2 regions of the Neobacillus sp. SAB-20_R2A genome follow, and region 1 is predicted to be linked to the other one. Evidence: riboswitches for the same ligand, from Rfam matches in the RefSeq annotation. Region 1 holds a riboswitch; the other holds the start of a gene.
What was found. A riboswitch is a leader RNA that binds a small molecule or an ion and turns the genes downstream of it on or off. The one in region 1 is predicted to bind cyclic di-GMP.

Region 1 (7,995 bases):
CCGTTTCTGGGCAATTGATTACCGGGGGTTGTTGACTGATGAATCTGGGGACGTCTTGAAATTCCAGAAACCTTATTTGCGGAAAGCGGACGAAGTGAGGGACTGGGATCGGAGTGAGGATGGCATCATTTCATTAATCGAAGTAGTCCAGAAGGTAAAACCAACCATTCTAATCGGTACTTCTGGACAAGCCGGCGCCTTTACTGAAGAAATTGTAAAAGAAATGGCCAAACATGTTGAACGGCCGATTATCATCCCAATGTCTAACCCGACTTCACTGGCCGAAGCAGTCCCAGAAAACCTAATCAAATGGACGGCAGGAAAGGCGTTAATTGCAACTGGAAGCCCATTTGATCATGTAGAATACAATGGAGTTTCCTACGAAATTGGGCAGGCAAATAATGCATTTGTATTCCCAGGGCTTGGCCTTGGAGCCATTGTGTCAAAAGCTGAAATCATTTCAAAAGGTATGTTCACAGCTGCAGCAAATGCAGTTGCCCAAATGACAGACACTAGCACATCAGGTGCATCTCTCCTGCCACCTATTGAAAAATTGCATGCGGTATCAGTATACGTAGCAGTTGAAGTAGCCAAAGCGGCCATAAACGAAGGAATAGCGAGGGCGGACATTCCGAATGTGGAGAAAGCAGTTGCCGAAGCCATGTGGGAACCTGAATATAAAGAAATAAAAAGTATAGGAATTTGGACAAGTATTTAAAAAAGTGATGCATGGGGACGGTTCTCGCGCATCATTCTTAGTGCGAGGATTTTAAGTTAACCCCTAAGATGAAATCAGACCGGACATGTGAATGCATGTTCGGTCTTTCAAATTTGGATTTATTTCTAGCAGTTTGGCCCCATCCATTTATTCCTTCAGGCAGAGCCAGATGTTAAAAAGTGTAATACCACACGATTAAATTCATCTGTCCTTTCAATTTTCCCCACATGGCCTGCTTTTTTGATTGTATATAACTTTGAGTTTGGTATTAATTTATGCATTCTTTTTTGATTGAAGGGGGGACAAATTCTGTCATTCTGACAGGAAATGACCAAAGTGGGTACATTCATTTTTTTCAATGTTTGCCGATAATCAATCTCCAAACATTCGCTTACTCCTGGAAGCAATCCGTCAAGATGTTCGGACCAGATAGGCATGACTTTTTGAACGTTCTCTTCATTTTTATCATGCAAACATCTCGAAGTCGCTCCTGTGTGGAATTTTTCAATCGTTAAGTCACTTGTAAATTTTTTGTTTGTCCGCAGCAATAGTTTTTTTAACCACTTCGGCACGTAAAACAGAGTGTTTGCAAGGATGAGAGACTTTATTTTTTCCGGACGTATCTTATAAATTTCCTGTGCAACCATACCTCCCATTGAAAAGCCGAGGATATGCGCTTCGTTCAAGCCTAATTGATCCAATAACTCAACAATGTCTCTTGCAAACGCGTTGATGGTTATTTCTTGCCTTTCTGAACACCTGGTTTTTCCAAAGCCCCGTAAATCAGGGATAATTAAATCGAAATGGTCTGCCAGCTCATGTTGAAATTTCCAGCCTTCTTTTCGTTCCCCCAACCCATGAATGAGTACTAGCGGATCGCCGCTGCCTAATCGATCATAATAGAGATTGACTCCGTTTACCGACGCGCAAAGCAAGATAATCCCTCCCGTTTTAAGTTAGTAAAGTATTATTCTTTTATTATAGAACAAAGAATCACGGGTATTGCGATGTTTTTACTGCCATTAGGACAAAATTCAAAAATATGGTGCATGGGGACGGTTCTAATGCATCACTTTTGTAGGTTCGTTCCATAGATAAGGGCAAATGGAACGAACCGAGCCGATATTTTCCCCGCCTTATCCCATATAAATAATTTACAAAAAATAGAAGAAACCAAAAGGAGTTTTAAACATCGAGAAAGAATATTATTTGGGAACGCTTACAATTAGAACACGGGGACGGTTTCTCTTCCATCATTTTGTTTGATGCCGTCAAGGGTAAGGAAAATGAGGCATGAGAACCGTCCCCATGTATCAAAGGAGGCATTTGTTGATGGCTTTGAATCAAGGTAGTGGTCAGGTGTTTGACGCTGTGGTGGTTGGGGCTGGGTTTTCTGGGTTGTATATGCTTCATCGGATGCGGGAGGCCGGGTATTCGGTTCGCGTTTATGAGGCAGCGGATGATGTTGGGGGCACCTGGTATTGGAATCGCTACCCGGGTGCACGATGTGACATCGAAAGTATTTACTACAATTATACTTTTTCAAAAGAGATTTTGGACGAGTGGACGTGGTCAGCCAGATATGCCGAGCAGCCGGAAATCTTAAGCTACATAAATTTTGTGGCAGATAAACTGGACCTAAGGCGCGACATTCAGTTCAACACAAGGATTACAGCCGCCCGCTACAATGAACAAACCCGAAACTGGGAGATCCGCATGGATGATGGCACTTTAGTCGCAGCTGAATACTTTATCACCGCATTAGGCTGTCTTTCTTCTTCTAACATCCCGAAAATTAAAGGCTTGGACAGCTTCAAAGGCGAGATGTACCACACGGGAAGATGGCCGCACAAAAAGGTGGACTTTAGCGGTAAGCGTGTCGGGGTGATTGGAACTGGTTCAAGTGGCATTCAAGCAATCCCTGCTATCGCTAAAGAAGCAGGCCACTTAACTGTTTTTCAACGGACACCGCAGTATAGCTGTCCAGCGCAAAATCATCCACTTGAGGCAGAAGAAATCCGCAAGACTTGGGAAAATTATGATGAGACTAAACAGCAAATGCGATACTCGCAGCACGGTGTACCATATGGACCTCGGATGCGGTCTGCTCTCGAAGATAGCCCTGAAGAACGGGAACGATTATATGAAAAAGCCTGGCAGGAGGGCGGCCTATTTACACTTACATACAATTACAATGATATAGCCATACTCCCAGAGTCGAATGACACCGCCGCATCCTTTATCCGCTCCAAGATTAAGCAAATTGTTCATGACCCCGAAGTAGCACAAAAGTTAATGCCGACCTACTACTACGCTACTAAACGACCTATCATAGATACCAACTATTTTGAAACCTACAACCGAGAAAATGTCTCACTTGTCGATATTAAGGCAGCGCCAATTATGGAAATTACACCTGATGGAATCAAAACGACAGACAACGAGTATGAATTAGATGTCCTTGTGTTTGCGACTGGTTTTGATGCCATGACAGGACCTTTATTTAAAATTGATATTCGTGGAAAAAACGGTGTCTCGCTCAAGGATAAGTGGGCAGACGGCGCCGAGTTAAAGACCTATCTTGGACTAGCCACTTCCGGCTTCCCGAACATGTTTATGCTGACCGGTCCGCAAAGCCCATCCGTACTAAGCAACATGATGGTTTCGATTGAGCAACATGTGGATTGGGTTGCCGATTGCATTGATTATCTTCGTGAGCATCATTTGGAAGCATTTGAGGCCACTGAAGAGGCGGAAGCATTTTGGAGCCATCAATGCCGCGCTATTGCCGACATGTCTCTGCTAACTAAAACAGATTCCTGGTACATGGGTGCGAATATTGACGGTAAGCCGCGCGGATTCCTTGCCTTTGCCGGAGGAGTCGGGCTGTATCGATTAATATGTGATGATGTTGCAGCAAGAGGCTATGAAGGGTTTACCACTGTGCTAGCAGATAATAGCACGGATGATAGCAAAGTGAAGGAGGGATTTTTCGTGTCAAACATTGATCCTCAAGCATGGTTTATTTTAAAACAATTAGAGTCCGCAGGTGCCCCGCCTATGGAGCAGCTTACCCCTGAACTAGCCAGGATGGGTGATTTTAGTCTATTAGCGGGCGCGCCTGAAGAGGTAGCCAAAGTAGAAAACAGGACCATTCCGGTACAGGGAGGGGAAATCCCTGTCCGCATTTACACGCCGGCGGGTGAAGGGCCATTCCCTGCATTGGTTTACTACCATGGCGGGGGCTGGGTTATCGGCAACCTGGATACTGTTGACGTGCCTTGCCGGATGTTAGCAAACAGAGCTGGATGTGTTGTCGTATCCGTCGATTACCGCTTGGCGCCGGAACACAAATTCCCAACTGCCGCTGAGGATTCGTATGCTGCTGCTAAATGGGTGGCGGAAAATGCTGCATCCATTCAAGTAGACGCCGAGCGAATTGCCGTAGGCGGTGACAGTGCGGGCGGAAACCTTGCTGCGGTTGTGGCCTTGATGGCTCGTGAACAGGAAGGCCCTTCATTTGCCTATCAAATGCTCATTTATCCAGTTACCAATCACGCTTATGACACGGACTCTTATCGTGATAATGCAGAGGGTTACTTTTTAACAAAAAATACAATGGTCTGGTTCTGGAATCATTATCTACGTAATGAAGAGGATGGCCAAAATCCGTATGCTTCGCCATTATTGGCAGAGGATTTAAGCGGACTTCCGCCAGCGCTGGTGATTACGGCAGGCTTTGATCCGTTGCGAGATGAAGGGGAAGCCTATGCGGAACGGCTGAAAGCAGCAGGCGTACCGGTGGAATCGACACGCTATGACGGAATGATTCACGGTTTCTTCTGGATGCCAGGGGTGCTGACGGAAGCACATAACGCCATCAACCAGGCGGCCAATGCCTTGAAGGATGCATTTAATGCTATAAAAACTAGATAGATATATTGCAGATTTTTTAGGAGGCTAAATCAAAACTGGAAGAGCATGTATTTAATTAAACCATTCTAAAATTGACCTTAAAATAATCAAATGAAAACAGGGTGGTCCTATCAGTGGCTACTCTGTTTTTCTATTAGCACCTGAATTTTGGTGTGATTTTTACAATTCTTTTTAATGGATTTTTTCATAATCATTAGGTGAATTATCTTTGTCTAGAATTCTTTACCAATTTATAATCAACAATTTACATAACCTATACAGAGAATTAAAATCTCCTTGCTATGTTAGTAATAGATATATTTTTTAAACTGTGAACTTAAAAAACTAGAGGAGGTTTTGTTATGAGTAATCTGGATTCACAAAAAGAGATGGACAGAAGGAAATTTATCAAAATCGGGGGAATAGGTACACTTGCTTTAACACTCGGAGCAGCCGGCCTTCCAAAAGATTTGTTTACTGGGACAGCCTATGCCGAATTAAATGATGATATGAAGCTTCAATTTAATCCAGACGGCAAATTCAAGATTGTTCAGTTTAATGATACACAGGATGATGAAAATATTGACCGCCGTACCATACAGCTGATGGAAAAAGTTCTTGATACAGAGAAACCAGATTTTGTAGTCCTTAACGGAGACAACATCACTGGGGGCTGTGACACACCTATCGAAATGAAACAAGCCATCAACAATGTGGCGAAGCCGATGGAGCAAAGAGGGATTAAGTGGGCCATTACATACGGAAACCATGATGAGGATTCCACCCCAAAAAGCGGTCTAAATGAGGAGGACATGCTGGGTATTTATATGTCTTACCGATACAATATGAACACACCTGGGGTAAAAGACATTACAGGTACTGGAAACATGAATCTTCTTATCAAAAATTCAAAAGGGACGGATGCGGCGTTCAACCTCTGGCTGCTTGACAGTGGAAGATATGCTCCTGATACAATTGCGGGTCAAGATTTTCAAGGATACCCGACATGGGATTGGCTCCGTATGAACCAAGTCAGCTGGTATTATGAGACGTCAAAAAAACTGGAACAGCAATGGGGGCATAAAGTTCCATCGCTAGTATTTATTCATATACCGCTTTGGGAGCACAGATTTATGTGGTTTGGAAGTGTTGACGGAAGAACGGATGCTCATCACGCAAAGGCCTTGATTAAACACAATATTGTGGGCGAAAGAAATGAAGAGGAATGCCCGGGTCCAATCAACAGCGGAATGTTTTCGGCCATGCTGGAAAGAGGGGATGTCAAAGGGGTCTTCTGTGGACACGACCATGTCAATACATATATGGGTAATTATTATGGAATCTTGCTTGGCTATTCTGGCAGCACAGGTTTTGGCGCATACGGACTAACGGGGGCTGACCGAAATAGATTGCGCGGTGCCAGAGTTTTCAATTTAGATGAAAACACGAAGGATGTGCTAGTGGAAACTCATATGGTGTTTGCTAAAGATTATGGCATCGATTTGACTGCCAATGACCAAAGTACTGCGCCTGCACCGATAGATGAAAGCAAAAAGAAAAAGTGATCAAAAGCTAATTTTAATATGAAGCATAGGGACGGTTCTCGCACCTCAATTTCTAGCAAAAATGAGGCATAAGAACCGTCCCTATGCATCGTCTGGTTCATTTTTACCAGAAATAATTTTGTTATGTAATATTTGAAAAAATTGTAATATAATATAAATAATTAGTTTATTTAGATAAAGGCAAACCACTCGAAAGATTGGGACGCAAAGCTACAGGTCTAAGGGTTCGATGAAACTAGGATGGCTGAGCTGCCTAAAATAGTAGATATTTTAGGGGGATTTCATGTGACTACACTTGCTTATGACAACGAACTTGAAATGGATGTGGTGGAACTTAGTGATGAAAATATTATAGAGGGGTACATTACCGCTTTACTAAAAATGGCCGACAAAAATTATAAATTGTTAGAAAATGAATTGTTGAAAAGAAGGTTATTTTTGGTTGCCTTAGAACGCTACGATAGAAGAAAGGCGTTTTTCCACTCCGTCTTTTCTGACTAGAGCACAGAAGCCACTCGAAAAAGAAAGCTCCAAGGACTTTTTAAAGTGCTTGGAGCTTTCTTTTTTATTTTAAAAACTATTCCGATAAACATAAGCATCTTTCGGCTGCTCGATGATTTTATAATCCGTCACTTTTAAAATAGGGATTTTCATTTTAAAAGGTTGATAATACATCGTGTCCATCGTTCCCGTTACTTCGTACCACTGATCATTTGGGATGTGGACATTTTCAGGGAATTGAATCATCATTCCGAACACACCAGAGTCGGCAATACAGTGAATAATCCCAAATCGGAATAAAAAGATTTGGTTACCGTTTAATCCCGGACCGTTATATGAAAAACCCTTCATCGTCATGGTTTTCCCAACAAATTCCCCGGAAAAGTTGTAGATGACTTCCAGACCTTTTAAATAGTCCTCATCTGTTAAGGTAATATGGTCATTTCCTTTATACGATTTGAATTCCTTTTTGACTAAATCCGTAAATGCATCCTGGCCCATAAATTTACTCATGTCGGGATTTAATATTTGATGCATGCCATAACGGTCGGCCCCGTCCTCTAACGTAGGAAAACTAAATCCTTTGGCATTAACTAATTGTGAATCTAGGGTCGCTACCGGCAAAAACACACCTGTCAAAGCTGGAAGGACAATCATCGTATACGAAACCGTTCTTTTTAGCTTTTTTCCAAAAGAAGGCTTTTTATGGTCATGTGAATGATCGTGATGGCATTCATGACATTCCAATTCTATCTCTGATTTTTTCTCTTTAAGGTACCATCTGATTCCTTCTACAATAGTTAGGAAGAATAGGGCATAAATCATACTGTAGGAAAGAAAGGAATACTTCATATTAATATACTTCGAAATGTTTCCTGATAAATGCAAATAGAAAAACAAGTTGGTAAACAATAATAAAATCACGACGCGAAACATTTTCTTCCCTCCTTTAGAGTAGTAGTGAACCGATAAATACGAATGCTGAAATTAACGAAACAAGCAGGATGACGAATTTTGGCTTAAACGTCCCGAACATCATCAGCAGGTTCTTGATGTCAACCATCGCACCAAACACCAAGAATGTCACAATTGAACTTTGTGAAAATGTGTTTCTGAAAGACGAAGCAACAAACGCATCCGCTTCAGAACAAATTGATAAAATGAACGCCAGCGCCATCATGACAAGAACACCCGCTACTTTGGAATGACCAAGTGCCGCTAACGTAGAAGTCGGAATAAATGTTTGCATCGCTGAAGCGATTAACGAACCCATCACCAAGTACTTCCCGACGTGGA
Region 2 (7,995 bases), 2.2 Mb from region 1:
TTTTCGGAGGAGCGGTTCAGCATCTCCTTCGCCTTTTCTTCGCCAAAGGAGAGTGCGAGCACATCCTTGGCAAAGTGCTCACCACCTGTCGAAACGACCTTCCGCTCAGATGCCATTTGGTAAAATTCTCTGAGCACATCTTCCTTCACCTTGGCATCGATCCATTGAAGATGGGCAATCTCCTTTGTAATCAATTCCACTTCGTCTTCCTTCAGCTGTTTCAAAATTGCTGAAGACCCCTCTTTCCCCAAAGCAACCAAAAGGATCGCAACTTTTTGAATTCCCGTTAACTTCCGCATGTTATCCCTCCTTTTCTTCCTTTAACCAGTACCTTAACAGGTCGACAAATTCATCCGTATTTTTACCAGCCAATTGATTTAATTCGTTTTGCACTGATTCCTTTTTGTTAATGATAGGCTCAAAATCGGTAAGCTTTTTCATTTCTAAAAATTCTGAGGCTGACTCCATGTCCTCTTTCTTTCTCCTTCTAAGCAGGGCGGCAAGAATTAAACCACCGACCAAAAGGAGACCTAATGCTGCTGCTCCAATCCAGATATAATTCATATAAGTTTCCTTTTGACTTAAATCCGTCTTGGCAGGTGTTAAATCCTTTTTACCAGCAAATTCTCTTGGGAATACGGTGATGCGGTTGTTAATATCAGCATCTGTTAGCCCTTTATTGTCCTTTATCGCTGTGCGTACTACGTTGGCAATAATATTTCGGATATTATCCTGTGTATCTGCTGTTAAGGATGACGGAACTTTCGGATTCGGCGGTTCCACACCGACGTTAATGGTCAAATCGTCAATCGTATACGGACTTTCGACCATTTCCTTTGTAATCCGGTTGAATTCATAGTTGACGCGATTAACTTTTTCCTGGTAGTCATTTTTTCCGCCGCTGCCTTCAGCCGCATAGGCAGGCACATCGCCTTCACCGGTGCCGTCTACACCGCTCGGAACGGCCCCCTCGCCACTGTAGGATTTCGTGACCTCTTCAACACTAACGGCCATTCCCTTATCGGAATTCGGGAGCGGTTCGACTAAGTTTTGCTGCGTCTTCACCTGGTCGAAATTCAGCTTCACAAAGGTCTGGACCAGCACCTTATCCTGCCCAAGCATCGTGCCGAGCATCTGCTGGATGCTGCGCTGAATGTCTGCCTCTACCTTTTGCTTGATCTCCCGTTGGCTTTCATAGCTGTCTACCCCGGCAAAGGCATTATCGCCTGACTGCGGCAAGGAAAGAAGCTGGCCATTTTCATCGGTGATGACGATGTTTTCTTCAGGCAGATTCGGAATGCTCTTCGATGCCAAATGGTATAGAGCTTTAATCTGCTGTTTTTCCAATTGATAGCCTGGCTCGAGGTCAACAATAATCGATGCACTGGCTTTCCCTTCTTCCTCCGGCCGAATAAACACGCTGTCCTTTGGAAGAGTAATCATGACCTCCGCATTTTTGACGCCGTTGATTTTCGTCATCAAATTGGCCAGCTGCCCTTGAATGACCTCTCTCTCGATGGCATCAAGTTCGCGATCGGTGACGCCGAATTTCAAATCCTTGGTCTGTTCTGAAAAACTAATCGGACCGCTTTTTGGAAACCCTTCTGCCGCCAAGTTGACGATCAGATCTGCAGATTGCTCTTTCGGAACGAGAATTTGCGTGCCATTGTTGGTCACTTCTATGTCCGTAACCCCCTGCTTTTCCAAGACGGCCTTAATCTCGCCAATTTCTTTTTGACTCAAACTATTGGCATACAAAGGAACAAGGCTGGGCTTGGAAAAATAAAAAATACCAAAGCTGAGCAGGGCCACTAGTAAAATAAACGTCCCGATATATAATGTTTTATTTTTCTTGCTCGCGTTTTTCCAAAACTGCGAGAGTTTTTCCTTGAAATCATTTAATTTCTGATTCATAAGCCCTCCGCTATGCTAGCCAAGAATCGGCTGCACCTTTAAAACCTGCATTCTTCACATGACTTCCTGATAAGGTGATGCACAAGAACGCCCCTTTGCTTCTGAAAAGTGATGCACAAGAACCGTCCCCATGCCTCACCCATGCCTCACCCATGCCTCAAACTTGCATTCTCATGATTTCTTGGTAGGCTTCGACTACTTTGTCCCTTACTTGGGTTGTCAGCTGCAGGGCGATTTGTGCTTTTTGTGCAGCTATGGTGACGTCATGGATATTTTTTATTTCACCTGTGGCTATTTTTTCGGACATGTTTTCCGATTGGACAATTGTTTCATTTGCTTTCTGTAAGGCCTCGCTTAACGAGTTCGAAAAAGAGGTGCCTGACACGGAAGCGGGCTGTGCATTTTGGGTTTTTCCCACTATCGATGCTTTCGCCGGAAACAGCTGATCAATTCTCATTCTTTAACACTCCTTATCTGCCAATATCTAAAGCTTTCAGCGACATATTTTTTCCAACATTAAAGGCTGTGATGTTCGCTTCATATGTACGGGAGGCTGTCATCAGGTCGACCATTTCTTTTGTAATGTCCACGTTTGGCATCATCACGTAGCCTTCATTATTGGCATCGGGATGGGTCGGGTCATAAACCGGCCGAAACGGAGTTTTGTCTTCTACGATTCTTGTAACCTTGACCCCATTTGAATTCATTTCATTTTGCAAGAATTGGCTGAACGGGGTTCCTCCCGTCCCATTCGCTTGCACCTCGACCATCTTCCGCCGGTAAGGCATCCAGACCCCCTCCACCAATTGGCCCCGGGTGGTCGTCGCATTGGCGATATTGGAGGAGATTGTATCCATTTTTAACCGCTGGGCGGTTAGGGCTGAAGAACTAATATTTAAGGGTTGGAACATTGACATTATGAATCACCTACCTGCTCTTAATCGCTGTTTTAAGTAAATTGAATTCTTCGCTTATCTGGTATGATAATGTTTGGTACCAAATCGAGTTTTTGGTCAACTCCGTCATCTCACTATCCATATCCACCCCATTGCCGCTATTTTGCATGACAGTAGGTTCCTGGGTCACCAAAGGCTTGCTTGAAGCAGCTATGCCGATTGGGATATGCTTGGCATTGGTTCTCTTCCCGTCAAAGCCAGCACCGGAAAGTTCTTGTTTTAAAATGTCTTCAAAAATAACTTTTTGTGGTTTATAGTTTGGAGTGTTCACATTGGCGATATTGTTGGAAATGGCATTATGTCTTAACACAGAGGCATCTAAAGCACGTTGGACTAGATTGATGTTTTGAAGTATCGACATGGGTCAGCTCTCCTATAAAAAATTCAGAATATTTAAATTTTAATTTTTAGGACATAAAAAAGACCATTCCGAAGAATAGTCTAATAGGGTAAACTATGAGTCTCTTCGGCAACTGGCTGGCGTAATCCCTTCGGATCCTTAGCCCCTATAGCTTTGCGTCGCTGGGTTTCCCCAGGTTTGCTATTATCGGATTGTATTTGTCGATTTTTGGAAAATCATATTGTCGAATTTTTCCTACAAAAATAATAATACAATGGTTTTAGTCAGTTGACAACAAAATTAATTAAAAAGGCCTACTTAACTAAAATTAGTTAAGCAGGCCGTACTATTTTCAGCGCTTCTTTCCAGGTATCCTGCAGTTCTGTTAACATTTTTTCCACTTCGATTAACAGCTGCTCGTCCTTTTTGATATTCGCCTCTATTAACTTTTCCTTCATGTAATCGTAAAGTACTATAAAAGATTTTGAGATTTCGATATCCATATTCAGGGTAACCATTAATTCGGTAACAATTTTTTGAGCCCGCTGGATTCGGTCATTCGCCCTTTGCCAATCATTTTTCTCCATCGCCATTCTGGCCTGAAGGATAAATTTAATCGCCCCGGTATATAACAAAAGGGGCAGCTCTTCTTTTTTCGCATATAATACTTGATTATTTTCGTAAGATTGATAGGCATTGTTCAAAGCCAAAAGTCTCACACCTTTCCCTTATTTTCGCTTGTCGTAAAAAATTCCGCTTACCGCTGCCGCAGCTGGTTCCCCATACTGCTGTTTGATCGTTTTCTCTTTTTGGAGAGAACCAATCGCCGCAAGAATAGTTTGCTTGGCCCTAGTTAATTTTTCCTGAAGCTTTCGTTCTAACGTGTGAATGTGCCGGAGCTCTTCCTTGATGGCTTCGCTCATGAGGATGGCACCGTTACGTTGATCTAGCTCGTTTACTTTCTCAATGCACTGGTCCCGTTCTTGGAGCAGCTGTTCAATAAGTTCTACTTCATTCGTTTCTAGTAGATTGCTTGTCAGCTGATAGTAATCTTTTAAAAACTGCTCTTTTTGTTGCTCCATCGATTACATTCCACCACCCATTTGCTGCATCAGCCAGCTGCTTTGCGTATTCGACTTCTGGATGGCCTGCTCCATCGCGGTGAACTGCTTCCAGTAATAGCTTTCCTTTGTCTGCAGGCGTTTCTCCCAGGAATCAATTTGCTCATCCAGCCGCTTTAACGCCTTGGATAGGTAGGTATCACTTGAATAACCGGCCGTCTTCGTTATGTCCTTCATCGTTTCGTTCAGCTGGTCATACAACCGCCAGGCGACCCCGCTGTTTTGAAACTCTTCGGCATTGTTCACTGTGTTGTTGGTGGAAGCCCCCATATCGTATTTTTTTGAAAAAAGCTGAGCGACTTGGTCTAGATTATTTTCCAGTGCCGCTTTCAATTTCGTTTCATCGATGACGAGCTTGCCATTATCCCGGTAGTTAGTACTTGAGGTGATGCCGATTTCCGCTAGCGTATCGAAGTCACTGTTCATTATGGCAGGATCTTTGTCACTGACTTTGGAATAGAGGATGGACCGCATTTTGTCGAGAGCGGAGGCAATCATCTGGTCATTTGATAGTAGGCCGCTCTTTGCTTTTTCCTCCCACAGCTCGATTTCTTTGTCCTTCATATCCTTCTTCTGGTCATCTAACAAAGGGGTATAGTCTTTATAGCGCTTTTCGCCCAATTTGTCGTGAAGGGTTTTGATTGTTTCGTTGTATTTGTCAACAAAGCCTTTGATTGTGTCAAAAATCGCATCGACATCTGGTTTCTTCGTAATGTTGACATTGCTTCCGGCCGGCAATTCGGTTTTTAGGTTAAACTGGATGCCGTCGTAGGTAAATTGGTTGCTTTTGATCGTGATGGTCGTTCCGTTAATGGTGACCTCGCCGGGTGTTGATGAGACGGGTGAGGTACCGACAGCCCCGCTGGCGTTTCCTGCTGGGAAGTCATTCTGCTGGCTGTCTACCGTACCCGCTGTAATCTTAAGCACGTTTGAGCTGTTGGATACATTGGCAATGCTGATACCTGTCTGGTCATCCTTTGAGGTGAAAATAATAGCATTATCGCCGCTGGAATAAGTGGCCGTCACCCCTGTTTTCGTGGATAAGGCATTAATTTTTGTAATCGAGCTTTGGATTGTATCCTGTGCAGTAAGGCTGATAGGTTCGTTGTTTAGGGTAAAACTAAATCCCGATCCTAGTTCGGCTTTATCATTGGCTACTCCTGCCTGTGCGAATTTGACAGAGGAAGGCGTACCCGGCTGATAGAGTTTGGCAGAGGAAATCACGTATTCACTTCTGCTTGAGGTGCCTGTAAGAGAAACATCGACCTTGGCGGCATCCGAGGACGACAGCTTGCTTTTTTGAAAAGTGGATTCGAGCCTGAGCGCTTCCATCGAAGACCGCAAATCGAGAAATTTGGTATTCACATCGCGGTACGCATCCATTTTCCATTCTGTCATCGTCTTATTTTGAATTACCTTGTTTAAGGGGATTTTTTCCGCGTTCATTAATTTGGTCACAAGCGCCTCAGTATCCATCCCCGACGCCAGACCGGATAAGCGAAAATCATTTGATATCATTTTTGGGAATCCTCCGTACGTTCATTTCATGCTTTATTAATAATTACGGCAGGTTGCTGGGTAACGTTTAGTTCTTTTTGAAAACTTTGGGGAGTGGGGGGCCGGATATAAGATTCGCGGATAAATTTTAGAATTCGCCGATATATTCGGAAATCCGCGGATATATTTAAAAATTTGCGGATATATTCGGAAATTCGCAGATATCGTTAAAAAATCCGCGGATATATTTAGAATACAGAAAAAAAGAAAGGCCGCGAAAGCCTTTCTGGAGGTTAATTGATTGTTTTATTTAAAATTTCCGTAATTCTTATCCCAAAATAATCGTCGATGACGACCACTTCTCCTTTGGCGACAATTTTTCCGTTGATCAAGACATCGACTGGCTCTCCGGAGACACGGTCCAGTTCGATAATGGAGCCTTGTGTGAGTTCGAGAATTTCGTTAATTTTCTTTTTCGTCCGGCCCAGCTCCACGACAAGCTCCAACGAAATATCCATGAGCAAATCCAAATTAACGGAGTCATCCGGTTCCCGCTTTTGCGGTTCATCCGGCAAGTCTTGAAAAATAAACGGCTTCGTTTCCTTTTCGGTATCGCCTAATAGAGCTTCCAATTCTTCTCTTGAAATTTTCCCCTCGTTACTCATCTTATTTTCCCTCTTTTTCTAAAACAGTTTCGATTTCGGCTGCCAGCCGTGTCTTCTTCACACCCGGTTTAACAAAGAATTTCACTTCTTTGCCCACCTTCGCCTTTAACGGTTCATCATACAACTGATTCAACTGGATGACATCCCCGGCGTTTAACGATAAAAACTCTTCAATCGAAATCTTCGAGCGCCCTAGTTCGACGCTTAACGGGATTTCCAGTTCTTCAATTTTGGACTTTAACAGCTTGGATTCCTGCGTGCTTTTGGCGTGACTTCGGGTCGAGAACAATTGATAGGATGACAGCTTTGGCAAAAACGGCTCCAAAATGATATACGGAATGCAAATGTGCATTTTTTCCGTCACATCACCGATTTTAATCGTAAAGGCAATCACAATCACGGTTTCATTCGGGATGGCGACCTGCAGAAACTGGGGATTCGTTTCTATCTCAATCACCTTCATATCAACGTTCATGAGATCCTTCCACGATTTCCGTAAATTCTCTACAAAGCCCTCGAACAGCTTATGAAGAATTTTATTCTCAATTTGCGTTAACGTTGTTTTATCCCCGGAGGCTGCCGAAAGCTCCCGGCCGCCGAGCAGACGATTGAGGATGGCATATGCCATTTGCGGCTTTAGCTCCATAATCATGCGCCCTTTTTCGGACGTTTCAAAAACGTTTAAAATTGTATAAGCCGGCAGTTCCTTGATGAATTCCTCGTAAAGCATTTGATTGACCGACACCACATCCACTTGCACGATGGTTCTTAATTGCGTCGAAATTGAGGAAGCCAGCTGATAAGCGAAATTATCATGGATTCTCGTCAAAACACGAACCTGCTCCATCGATAAGCGAAGCGCTTTTTTAAAATCATAAACTTTGACGTCTTGGCTGTTTTGAATGATTTTTTCTTTCATTGCGTAGGTTCCACCACCATAAAATGATGCGAAGGGAAAGCAGTAATACTTTCCCTCCCTTATAAAAATTTGAAACTATTATCGCTTTAAATTCACCAATTCTTCCAAAATGGAGTCGGACACGGTAATCACCTTGGCGTTCGCCTGGAAACCGCGCTGTGCGGTAATCATTTCGGTAATCTCTTCGGACAGGTCCACGTTTGACATTTCCAGCTGGCCGGAAACAATTTGCCCAGCATGGTTATCAGAACGCTTCGCAATTAGATTATCAATATTGGTTTCTGTATCGGAATTTCCTGTTAATTCATACAGGGAACCGCCCACTTTTTTCAAGCCGCCTGGATTGGAAACAACAACCGTACCTAAAGTGGCAATCTCATCGGCGGTGCCAGCAGGAGTGACCCCTTTAATAACCCCATTATAATCAATGGTGTAGGAAACATAAACATCTGAATCAACTTGGATAGGATTCCCATCAGAATCTAAAACTTTATATCCTTGTGGATTCACGAGGTTGCCGGCGCCGTCCCGGTCAAAGTTACCGGCACGTGTTAAGTACTTTGCCCCGCTGTCGCTTTGCACC

Region 2: it holds a riboswitch for cyclic di-GMP, as region 1 does, so the genes downstream of both, flgB (flagellar basal body rod protein FlgB) here and V5M37_RS15030 (hypothetical protein) in region 1, are expected to answer to the same signal.

What each region holds. Positions count from the first base shown of each region.
Region 1 covers NZ_CP145895.1:3,082,872-3,090,866, reverse strand. Annotated here, with positions in the region: gene V5M37_RS15055 (NAD-dependent malic enzyme) at 1-718, shown strand, start outside; gene V5M37_RS15050 (alpha/beta fold hydrolase) at 874-1,653, opposite strand; partial or broken gene V5M37_RS15045 (flavin-containing monooxygenase) at 2,012-2,710, shown strand; gene V5M37_RS15040 (alpha/beta hydrolase) at 3,779-4,654, shown strand; gene V5M37_RS15035 (metallophosphoesterase family protein) at 4,996-6,198, shown strand; cyclic di-GMP riboswitch class I at 6,368-6,455, shown strand; gene V5M37_RS15030 (hypothetical protein) at 6,484-6,699, shown strand; gene V5M37_RS15025 (TIGR03943 family putative permease subunit) at 6,769-7,635, opposite strand; gene V5M37_RS15020 (permease) at 7,649-7,995, opposite strand, start outside.
Region 2 covers NZ_CP145895.1:5,260,930-5,268,924, forward strand. Annotated here, with positions in the region: gene fliG (flagellar motor switch protein FliG) at 1-299, opposite strand, end outside; gene fliF (flagellar basal-body MS-ring/collar protein FliF) at 301-1,914, opposite strand; gene fliE (flagellar hook-basal body complex protein FliE) at 2,072-2,371, opposite strand; gene flgC (flagellar basal body rod protein FlgC) at 2,385-2,831, opposite strand; gene flgB (flagellar basal body rod protein FlgB) at 2,842-3,231, opposite strand; cyclic di-GMP riboswitch class I at 3,336-3,423, opposite strand; gene fliS (flagellar export chaperone FliS) at 3,543-3,929, opposite strand; gene V5M37_RS25935 (hypothetical protein) at 3,939-4,292, opposite strand; gene fliD (flagellar filament capping protein FliD) at 4,296-5,849, opposite strand; gene fliN (flagellar motor switch protein FliN) at 6,122-6,493, opposite strand; gene fliM (flagellar motor switch protein FliM) at 6,495-7,412, opposite strand; gene V5M37_RS25955 (flagellar hook-basal body complex protein) at 7,491-7,995, opposite strand, start outside.